2 linked regions of the Pokkaliibacter sp. MBI-7 genome follow. The protein of the gene in region 1 interacts with the protein of each later gene in a pairwise test. Links are inferred from orthologs where the notes say so. Each region holds a gene or a part of one and is shown on either strand. Other genes may lie near its edges.

Region 1 (5,300 bases):
GATGCCAACAACGAACGCCCGCCCATGACCCTGAGAGTCAATCTGGCCCATGGCAGTCGTGAGGATTACCTGCAACTGCTACAGCAGGCAGAGATTGCAGCACAGCCTACACCCTTCAGTCCGGTCGGGCTGACGCTGGAACAGCCGGTTGATGTCAACAAACTGCCCGGCTTCAACGACGGCCTGGTCAGCGTGCAGGACGAAGCGGCACAGCTGGCAGCAGGTTTGCTTGCCCCCCAGGCCGGCGAGCGTCTGCTGGATGCCTGCTGCGCCCCCGGTGGCAAAACGGCTCATCTGCTGGAACTGGCCAGCGCCGCAGGTCATGAAGTGGAAGTGGTCGCCATGGATGTTGATCCACAACGCCTGCAGCGTACTCAGGAAACGCTGGAACGGCTGCAACTGGGCGCCGAGCTGATGTGTGGCGATGCGGCAGAACAGGACTGGTGGGATCAGCAATACTTCGATGCCATTCTGGCCGATGTTCCCTGCTCGGCCACCGGTGTCATTCGCCGTCATCCCGATATCAAGGCATTGCGCACCAATGAAGATATTGGCCAGCTGGCCGAGCTGCAACTGCGCATTCTGGCCAATCTGTGGTCGATGCTGAAGCCGGGAGGCCGTCTGGTGTACGCCACCTGCTCGGTATTACCGCAGGAAAACAATCGCATCATTGAACGCTTCAGCCGTGACCACGACGATGTCCAGGTACAGCCTCTGCAGGTCGACTGGGGTATTGAACAGTCCTGCGGTCGCCAGCTGTTTCCGACCTCACAGGGTCATGACGGATTCTTTTACGCCTTGCTGCACAAACGGGCAGCCTGCTGATAACCCCTGCAACAGGCACCATTCGCTGACAGGAACTCTATGAAGATCATCATTCTCGGCGCAGGACAGGTTGGCGGCACACTGGCGGAAAACCTTGCCAGTGAAGCCAACGACATCACGGTGGTGGATACCGATGTCAAACGCCTGCGTGAGCTGCAGGACCATCTGGATATCCGCACGGTGGAAGGCAAGGCCTCCTTCCCCAGCGTTCTGGCTGAAGCCGGCTGTGAAGATGCCGACATGCTGATTGCGGTGACCAACAGTGATGAGGTCAACATGGTGGCCTGCCAAATCGCCAAGACCCTGTTCAAGACCCCGAAGAAAATCTGCCGGGTACGTGAGAGTGATTACCTGACCGAGCGCGAGACGCTCTATGGTGAGAAAGCCATCGCGGTCGACGTGCTGATCAGCCCGGAGCAGGAAGTCACCCGCAGTATTTATCGCCTGATTCAGCACCCCGGCTCACTGCAGGTACTGGATTTCGCCGAAGGCAAACTGATGCTGGTGGCCGTCAAGGCGTTCTATGGCGGCCCGCTGGTAGGGCAGGAAATCGCTCAGTTACGTCAGCACATGCCCAAGGTCGACTGCCGCGTAGCGGCGATTTTCCGCCGGGGAGCGCCGATCACGCCGCAGGGTAATACCGTCATTGAAGTCGATGACGAAGTCTTCCTGATTGCTGCGCGCGAAGATATCCGCGCGGTAATGAGCGAGCTACGCCGCCTTGATCGTCCTTACCGCAAGATTGTCATCGCCGGTGGCGGCAATATCGGTGCCCGGCTGGCCGAACGACTGGAACACAACTATCAGGTCAAGATCATCGAGCGCACCCTCGACCGCTGCCGTCATCTGGCCAACCGCCTCAACAACAGCATCGTCCTGCACGGCAGCGTGTCTGACCGTCAGCTGCTGCTGGATGAAAACATCGAAGACTGTGACGTGTTCTGCGCACTGACCAACGATGACGAGGCTAATATCATGGCATCGATGCTGGCCAAGCGGCTGGGGGCCCGTACCGTCATGACCCTGATCAACAACCCGGCCTATGTCGATCTGGTGCAGGGCGGGGTGATCGATATCGCCATATCACCTCAGCAGACCACCATCGGCACCCTGCTGACCCATGTACGGCGCCACGACGTGGCTGCCGTCTACTCCCTGCGCCGTGGCGCTGCCGAAGCCATGGAAGCCATTGCTCACGGCGATCGTTATTCCTCCAAGGTCGTCGGCCGCACTATCGGCGAGCTGCGCCTGCCACCGGGCACCACCATCGGCGCCCTGGTACGGGGTGACGAAGTATTGATCGCCCATGATGACGTGGTCATTGAAAACGACGATCACGTCATTCTGTTCCTGGTCGACAAGAAATACATTGCCGAGGTCGAGCGCCTGTTCCAGGTCGACTTCACCTTCTTTTGAGTCAATCACAGAGGACGTGCCATGACCCCCGCCATCAAACAGGCAGAAAAGGCCAGGATTGCGTTTGCCGTGCACAGCTACAACCATGATCCGCGCGCCGAATCCTTTGGCGAGGAAGCCGCTGACAAGCTGGGGCTGGCACAGGAGCAGGTGTTCAAGACATTGCTGGCCAAGCTGGATGGCAAACAGCTGGCCGTCGCCGTGGTACCGGTCAACAAGAAGCTGGATCTGAAAGCCCTGGCCACGGTCCTCAAAGCCAAAAAAGCCGATATGGCGCCTCCCGCCGAAGCCGAGCGGGCGACCGGCTACATCGTCGGCGGCATCAGCCCGCTGGGGCAAAAGAAACGCCTGCCTCTGGTCCTTGATAACAGTGCACAGGGTTTTGCCACCATCTATGTCAGCGCCGGCCGCCGGGGTCTGGAAATTGAGCTGGCAGGCGCTGATCTGCTTACCCTGAGTCAGGGGCAGTGGGGCGATATCGCCCGCTAACAACGCGCCTGAGTGCAGCTCACCCGCTTCAGTCCGGGCGATGACGAATCACCTGGCAGGTCAGATTGTCAGTCTCTGGTGGCTCAAAATAAGCACTGATTCGATCAAACATCGCCTCACTGGTCTGGAAGGCATGACTTGCTTCAGCGTTGCGCTGACGTAAGCGAGCCTTGCAGACCTCGTCCCCGGTCTCCAGCACGTGCAGGATAAATTCCGCCTCCGCCTGCTCCGCCAGTGCGGACAGCCATGCCCGCTGTTGACTTGTATTCCCCGGTATATCCAGCACCACATTGATACCTGCTCCCAGCAACGCCAGCACCAGCGGCCGTAGCGCCTCTTTAAGCAGCGCAGCACAACGCACGTAATCGGGCAGGGTATTGATTTGCCCGGGATACAACGTTGCCAGCCAGCGATCCTCTTCCAGTAATATCGCCTGCTGCTGGTGTGCCAGCTGCATCGCCAGGGTCGATTTGCCTGACGCGATCTTGCCACACAGCCCATGCAATTGCGGCCTGATGATGGCCAGTGGGGAAGGCGGGTGTAACAAGGCCGTGCCGTACGAGTTATCCACCACACACAACCACCCGTCGGTGGTATCGAAGCGGAAGACGTAGGTTGCTTCGCGGGTTTTACTCTGAACCTGGCCCTGTGAATCCAAATAGCGCAGTTGAGTCTAAGCCAGTACCAGCGCCGTACCGGCACCTTCAATCACCTTCATCGGCCCCTGTGTGACCTGCAGACTGTGATTAAAATGCCGGGCGACGGCCACGAAGGCTTCAGCAATAGCATGCCTGCCTCTGACCGTCAGGGAGCCCGTTAGTACCAGAGTGGCATCTTCGGCATAGAACGTCAGTAACGATGAAAAGTCTTCGTTACTGATAGCACGGTCGGCCCGAGCAATAAGGTCTAACACGGCGTGCGAATGCATGGCGGTGTGGTGAGTGTCTGACATAACTCCTCCTTGGTAGTAAAAGCCTCAGAGGGAGCAGGGGGAGAGTTTCACATTTTGCCGCCTTCCGAGGCGGGTTGTGAAAGCAATGCGTTTTCAGCCCACCGGACAATGCCAGGAGCGAATAATTCGGGCAGCGGATTGTGGAAGACAGCATTGAGCCATGGTCTTACCTTACGGTAGATAAGGTGCCTGAGGCACACATGTCTCGGAACCCAAACGGCTGACATCAGGAAGATCAAGCTGCAAACGTGATCTCTACACACAACCTTCGCGCGTCCTGAAATATAAAAAAGGTATTATTCCGCAGTTAATTCCCAAGATATCCAAAGCTTATCCACAGACAGAAATTTACAAAATCCACTTAAACTATTGTTTATAAATAATTTTCTATAAAAATACTGTATCTCCATCCAACCCTGTGGATGATTGTCCAGTATTTTTTATGCTGTGGATAACACGAGTGTTGCAGCGCTGGCAAAAACGGTTGTCAAGCCTTGACCCCCGTGCACTTCGCTGCTAGGGCGCAAGCTGCCCATAGTGTATACTGTGGCCACTTTTTTTGGCCAAAACCCACTCTTTCATGGTGATTCTGTGACCAACCCAGCAACTCCTGATATCAGTACGTTTCAGGGCCTGATCCTGGCTCTGCAACAATACTGGGCCGACCAAGGCTGCGTCATTGTGCAGCCGCTGGATATGGAAGTCGGCGCCGGTACCTTCCATCCTGCCACCTTCCTGCGTGCCCTTGGCCCGGAATCATGGCGCTCGGCCTACGTTCAGCCCAGCCGTCGTCCTACCGATGGCCGCTATGGCGAAAACCCCAACCGTCTACAGCACTATTACCAGTTTCAGGTGGTGCTGAAGCCATCACCCGAGAACTTCCAGGAGCTGTATCTTGGCTCTCTGCGTGCACTGGGTCTGGATACCTCCATCCATGATGTACGCTTCGTCGAAGACAACTGGGAGTCCCCCACGCTGGGTGCCTGGGGTCTGGGCTGGGAAGTGTGGCTGAACGGTATGGAAGTGACCCAGTTCACCTACTTCCAACAGGCTGGCGGTCTGGAATGCTATCCGGTTACCGGTGAAATCACCTACGGCCTGGAACGTCTGGCCATGTATCTGCAGGGCGTCGACTCCGTCTATGACCTGATCTGGTGTAAAGCGCCCGATGGCAACATCGTGACCTACGGGGATGTCTATCACCAGAACGAAGTGGAGCAGTCTACCTACAACTTTGAGTACGCTGATGTTCCCACGCTGTTCGCCAACTTCGACCATTACGAGAAGGAGTGCAACAAGCTGCTGGAAGTGGAGCTGCCGCTGCCCGCCTATGAAATGGTGCTGAAAGCCTCCCATACCTTCAATCTGCTGGATGCCCGTCACGCTATCTCGGTGACCGAGCGTCAACGTTATATCCTGCGCGTACGAACTCTGGCCCGTGGTGTTGCCCACGCCTATTTCCACGCCCGTCGCAAACTGGGCTTCCCGCTGGCAACACCGGCATTGCGTGAAGAAGTACTGGCCCAATTCGCGGAGGAAAACAAATGAGTCAACTGGACCTGCTGGTCGAGCTCGGTACCGAAGAGCTGCCACCCAAGGCGCTGACCACCCTGCGTGA
Region 2 (3,621 bases), 1.7 Mb from region 1 along the record:
GATGGAGATATCCGCCCGAACAGTAATGGTGTCGGTATTCATCAACCCGCCGGCACTGTCCTCGGGGTAGGACAGTACCTGTTCCAGACGTTCGCGGTCCTGCTGATCCATCGAACGCAACACTTCGCTGATGATCGTGCTTGGCAGATGCTGCAGCATGTCTGCCAGGTCGTCGATATCCAGGTGCTCAACGGCGGCAATGAGCTCTTCCGCGTTCATTTCCCGCAGGAAACTCTCCTGCAGGTCGAAGCTCAGATATTGCAGGACTTCCCCTTCGTTGTCCTGATCGACCATATTCCATAACAAGGTACGGATTTTAGGTGGGGAAGACTCGATAAGATGGGCAACATCGGCGGGTTTCAGGCCGCCGTTCATCATTCGGCGTACCTGTTGTAGCTCACCGCTGCTGAGCGCGGCATTGAGGTATTCCAGCTGGCTGTGGTTCAGGGCCTGGGCCATAGCTCGTTCCTGGTGTGCGGATCTGCACCGCTGGGCACAGAGGCTGAGTTCCTAGATCACTGCTGAAATAGTATCTGAATATCCCGCTCATGCCAGTGCAATGGCAACGGGATTGAGGAGTGGAGGAGAGCAGCTGGTGGGTTAGGGAGGTTATTCTCCCTCTTCAAACCGATCATTGATCATAGCGGCAATGGCTTCCCAGGCTTGTGCCTCATCTTCGCCATCTAGCATGAACTGGAGTTCAGTACCGTTGCTGGCCGCCAGTAACATAACGGACATGATGCTTTTGGCATCAACCATCTTGCCGCCGATCTTGCCCATCTGGATCCGGCAGGTAAAACGGGTGGTCACACCGATCAGCTTAGCTGTTGCTCTGGCATGCAAGCCCAATTTGTTAATAAGCGTAATTTTCTCTTCGCGCATGCCGCATCCTGAAGTTAATCGAGCTCTCTGTGCCGAGTCTGGATGTGATGCCGAGTTGCAGTGAAGTAAGCGGCTAATTGCTCGACCATATAAACCGAGCGATGCTGGCCACCTGTACAACCTATGGCTACCGTCATATAGGCACGATTGTTGCGTTCATAATATGGTAGCCAAGTTTCTAACAAGTTACGCAGGTCATCAAGCATCTTGCCCACATCTGCCTCATTTTGCAGGTAGTCGATGACAGGTTGCTCACGCCCTGTGAAGCCACGCAGTGATGGAATCCAATGTGGGTTGGGCAGGCAGCGGACATCAAACACCAGGTCTGCATCCAGTGGCAGGCCATGCTTAAATCCGAACGACAGAAATAATACCGCCAGCTCCTGTGCACGGCCTGCAACGCGCACTTTGATCGTATCGCGCAAGTCGTACAGCGTCATATGAGTCGTGTCGATAGTCAGATCGGCACAGTTGGAAATAGGGCGAAGCAGTCTTCGCTCTTCCTGAATGGCTTCCTGGAGGCTGATGCGTCCATTGGTCAGCGGATGACGACGGCGGGTGGCGCTGAAGCGCTGAAGGAGGATGCTTTCATCAGCATCCAGATAAATCACTTCACAGTGGACACCCATGTTGCGGATGTCTTGCAATAGCACTGGAAGATCGCCCAGACCACCGGGAAGGTTGCGAGCGTCAATGCTGACAGCCATATTCTGACGCTCAGGGCTGGGAGACTTCTGAGCCTGCTCGACCAGTGCTTTCAGCAGGTCGACGGGCAGGTTATCAATGCAGTAGTAGCCAAGATCCTCCAGCGCGTTGAGTGCTGTACTTTTTCCTGATCCTGACCGACCACTGATGATAAAAAGTTTCATGATGTCTGAGCAGCTATATCCAGTGCTGTCTGATATAAGGCCTCTGCACTGCCAGCTCGGCGTAGGCGCTGCAGGTTGCTTTCATCCTGCAACAACCCGGCAACGCGTGCTAATGCCTGCAGATGAGAGTCATGAGCTTCTTCGGGAGCAAGCAGGACGAAAATCAGATCGACAGGCTGATTATCACGAGCATCGAAGTCGACAGGGTCTTTGAGATGTATCAATGCGCCAGTGACCTTGTCGCAGTCCTGTAAGCGGCAGTGAGGGATCGCAATCCCGCCACCCAGGCCTGTACTGCCTAGTCGCTCTCTACTCAGAAGGCCGTTGTAGATAGCGTCAACATCCAGATGGTCGAACTGGCTGGCCAGTAGTTCACTGGCCTGTTCCAGTACGCGCTTCTTGCTACTCCAGGCTGCACCTTCAATGGTGCATGCCTGGGTTAAAAGTTGGTTTAGTTGCATAGGTGAGGATTAACGTACCGTAACGCCGTGACTGCGTTCTTTTTGCTTTTCTTTATGCTTCAGTAGCTGGCGATCCAGTTTGTCTACCAGGCCGTCAATTGCAGCATACATATCACCATTTTCATGGGTGGCAAACAGCTCGCCACCTGCCAGATGAACATTGGCTTCGGCGATCTGGCGGGTTTTTTCCACGCTTAGAGTGACTTGAACGTTGGTGATGTTGTCAAAGTGACGTTCCAGCTTTTGTAGCTTGCTGTGAACGTAATCAGTGAGAGCAGGGGTGAGTTCCAGCTGATGGCCTGTGATATTTATTTGCATAGCACTCTCCTGAGTTGCCGGTGAATGTTTGCTGGTTGCATCTCAATATAGCCGTATGCTTGCAGGCTTCGTCAAATTTTTTTTGCGTCAAAAAATTTAGCTTTTAAACCAAACGTTTACGCTCATTCGATGGGGCAATACCCATAGCTTCGCGATATTTAGCCACAGTACGACGAGCCACATTGATACCCTGATCTTCCAGAAGGGTAGCCAGCTTGGCATCACTCAATGGCTTTTTCGGAGGCTCCTCGGCAATCAGCTTTTTGATTATGGCGCGAATTGCTGTCGAGGAGGCTTCCCCACCGTCGGATGTACCGACGTGGCTGGAGAAGAAGTACTTCAGTTCAAACACCCCACGTGGAGTGTGCATGAACTTCTGGGTTGTGACACGAGAAATAGTGGACTCGTGCATCTCCACTGCCTGAGCAATGTCTGCCAGGACCATCGGGCGCATTGCTTCTTCGCCCTCTTCAAAGAAGTCGAGTTGAAATTCAACAATCTTGGTGGCTACTTTGAGCAGGGTGTCGTTGCGACTTTGCAGGCTTTTGATAAACCAGCGTGCTTCTTGCAGCTGATTCTTCAGATAGGTGTTGTCGCTACTTGAGTCTGCGCGCTTGATCAGACTGGCGTAGCTATTGTTGATACGCAACCTGGGCATGGCATCCTGATTCAGTTCAATGAGCCATTGACCTTCTTTCTTGCTGACAACCACATCGGGGATCACATATTCCGAATCGCCAGAGGTAATGCTGGCGCCAGGGCGAGGATTAAGGGTCTGTATCAAATGAATGACGGCGGCCAGCTCTTCTTCGCTCAGACGGGTGCGACGCATCAGGGTTGCATAGTCTCGGGTGCCAAGCAGATTCAGGTGCTGCGCAATGATGTCCAGAGCCTGTTGTCGCCACTGTGTCTCGACAGGTAGCTGTCGCAACTGGATAGTCAGACATTCAGCTAGGTCGCGAGCAGCAACCCCGGGAGGATCAAATTGCTGCAGATGGTGTAAAACCATCAGTAGCTCATCTTCTTCTACAGGGTCTTCGTCATCGTTTTCGTTGAGGCTTTCCATCAACTCTTCCAAAGAGCTGGTCAGA

What was found.
Region 2: the proteins of trkA (region 1) and ptsN interact in binary tests that used the Escherichia coli proteins (3 or more experiments, as listed by UniProt). The link is inferred for Pokkaliibacter sp. MBI-7 from one-to-one orthologs.

What each region holds. Positions count from the first base shown.
Region 1 is NZ_JARVTG010000001.1:2,519,383-2,524,682, reverse strand. What follows is about bases 229-3,052. They hold trkA (Trk system potassium transporter TrkA), read left to right. Parts: upstream 229-864; coding sequence 865-2,241; downstream 2,242-3,052. Other genes in these bases: QCD60_RS11305 (AAA family ATPase), read right to left, coding at 2,759-3,052; ybaK (Cys-tRNA(Pro) deacylase), read left to right, coding at 2,263-2,730; rsmB (16S rRNA (cytosine(967)-C(5))-methyltransferase RsmB), read left to right, coding at 229-825. Outside these bases: more of rsmB, read left to right, coding at 1-228; more of QCD60_RS11305, read right to left, coding at 3,053-3,388; QCD60_RS11300 (hypothetical protein), read right to left, coding at 3,404-3,682; glyQ (glycine--tRNA ligase subunit alpha), read left to right, coding at 4,274-5,230; glyS (glycine--tRNA ligase subunit beta), read left to right, coding at 5,227-5,300. UniProt on the Escherichia coli protein: Part of the constitutive potassium transport systems TrkG and TrkH. May regulate the transport activity of TrkG and TrkH systems. Binds to NAD(+) and NADH.
Region 2 is NZ_JARVTG010000001.1:838,796-842,416, reverse strand. What follows is about bases 481-3,454. They hold ptsN (PTS IIA-like nitrogen regulatory protein PtsN), read right to left. Parts: upstream 2,213-3,454; coding sequence 1,748-2,212; downstream 481-1,747. Other genes in these bases: QCD60_RS03740 (RNA polymerase factor sigma-54), read right to left, coding at 2,634-3,454; raiA (ribosome-associated translation inhibitor RaiA), read right to left, coding at 2,222-2,530; rapZ (RNase adapter RapZ), read right to left, coding at 897-1,751; QCD60_RS03760 (HPr family phosphocarrier protein), read right to left, coding at 610-882. In the rest of the region: mgtE (magnesium transporter), read right to left, coding at 1-459; more of QCD60_RS03740, read right to left, coding at 3,455-3,621. UniProt on the Escherichia coli protein: Seems to have a role in regulating nitrogen assimilation.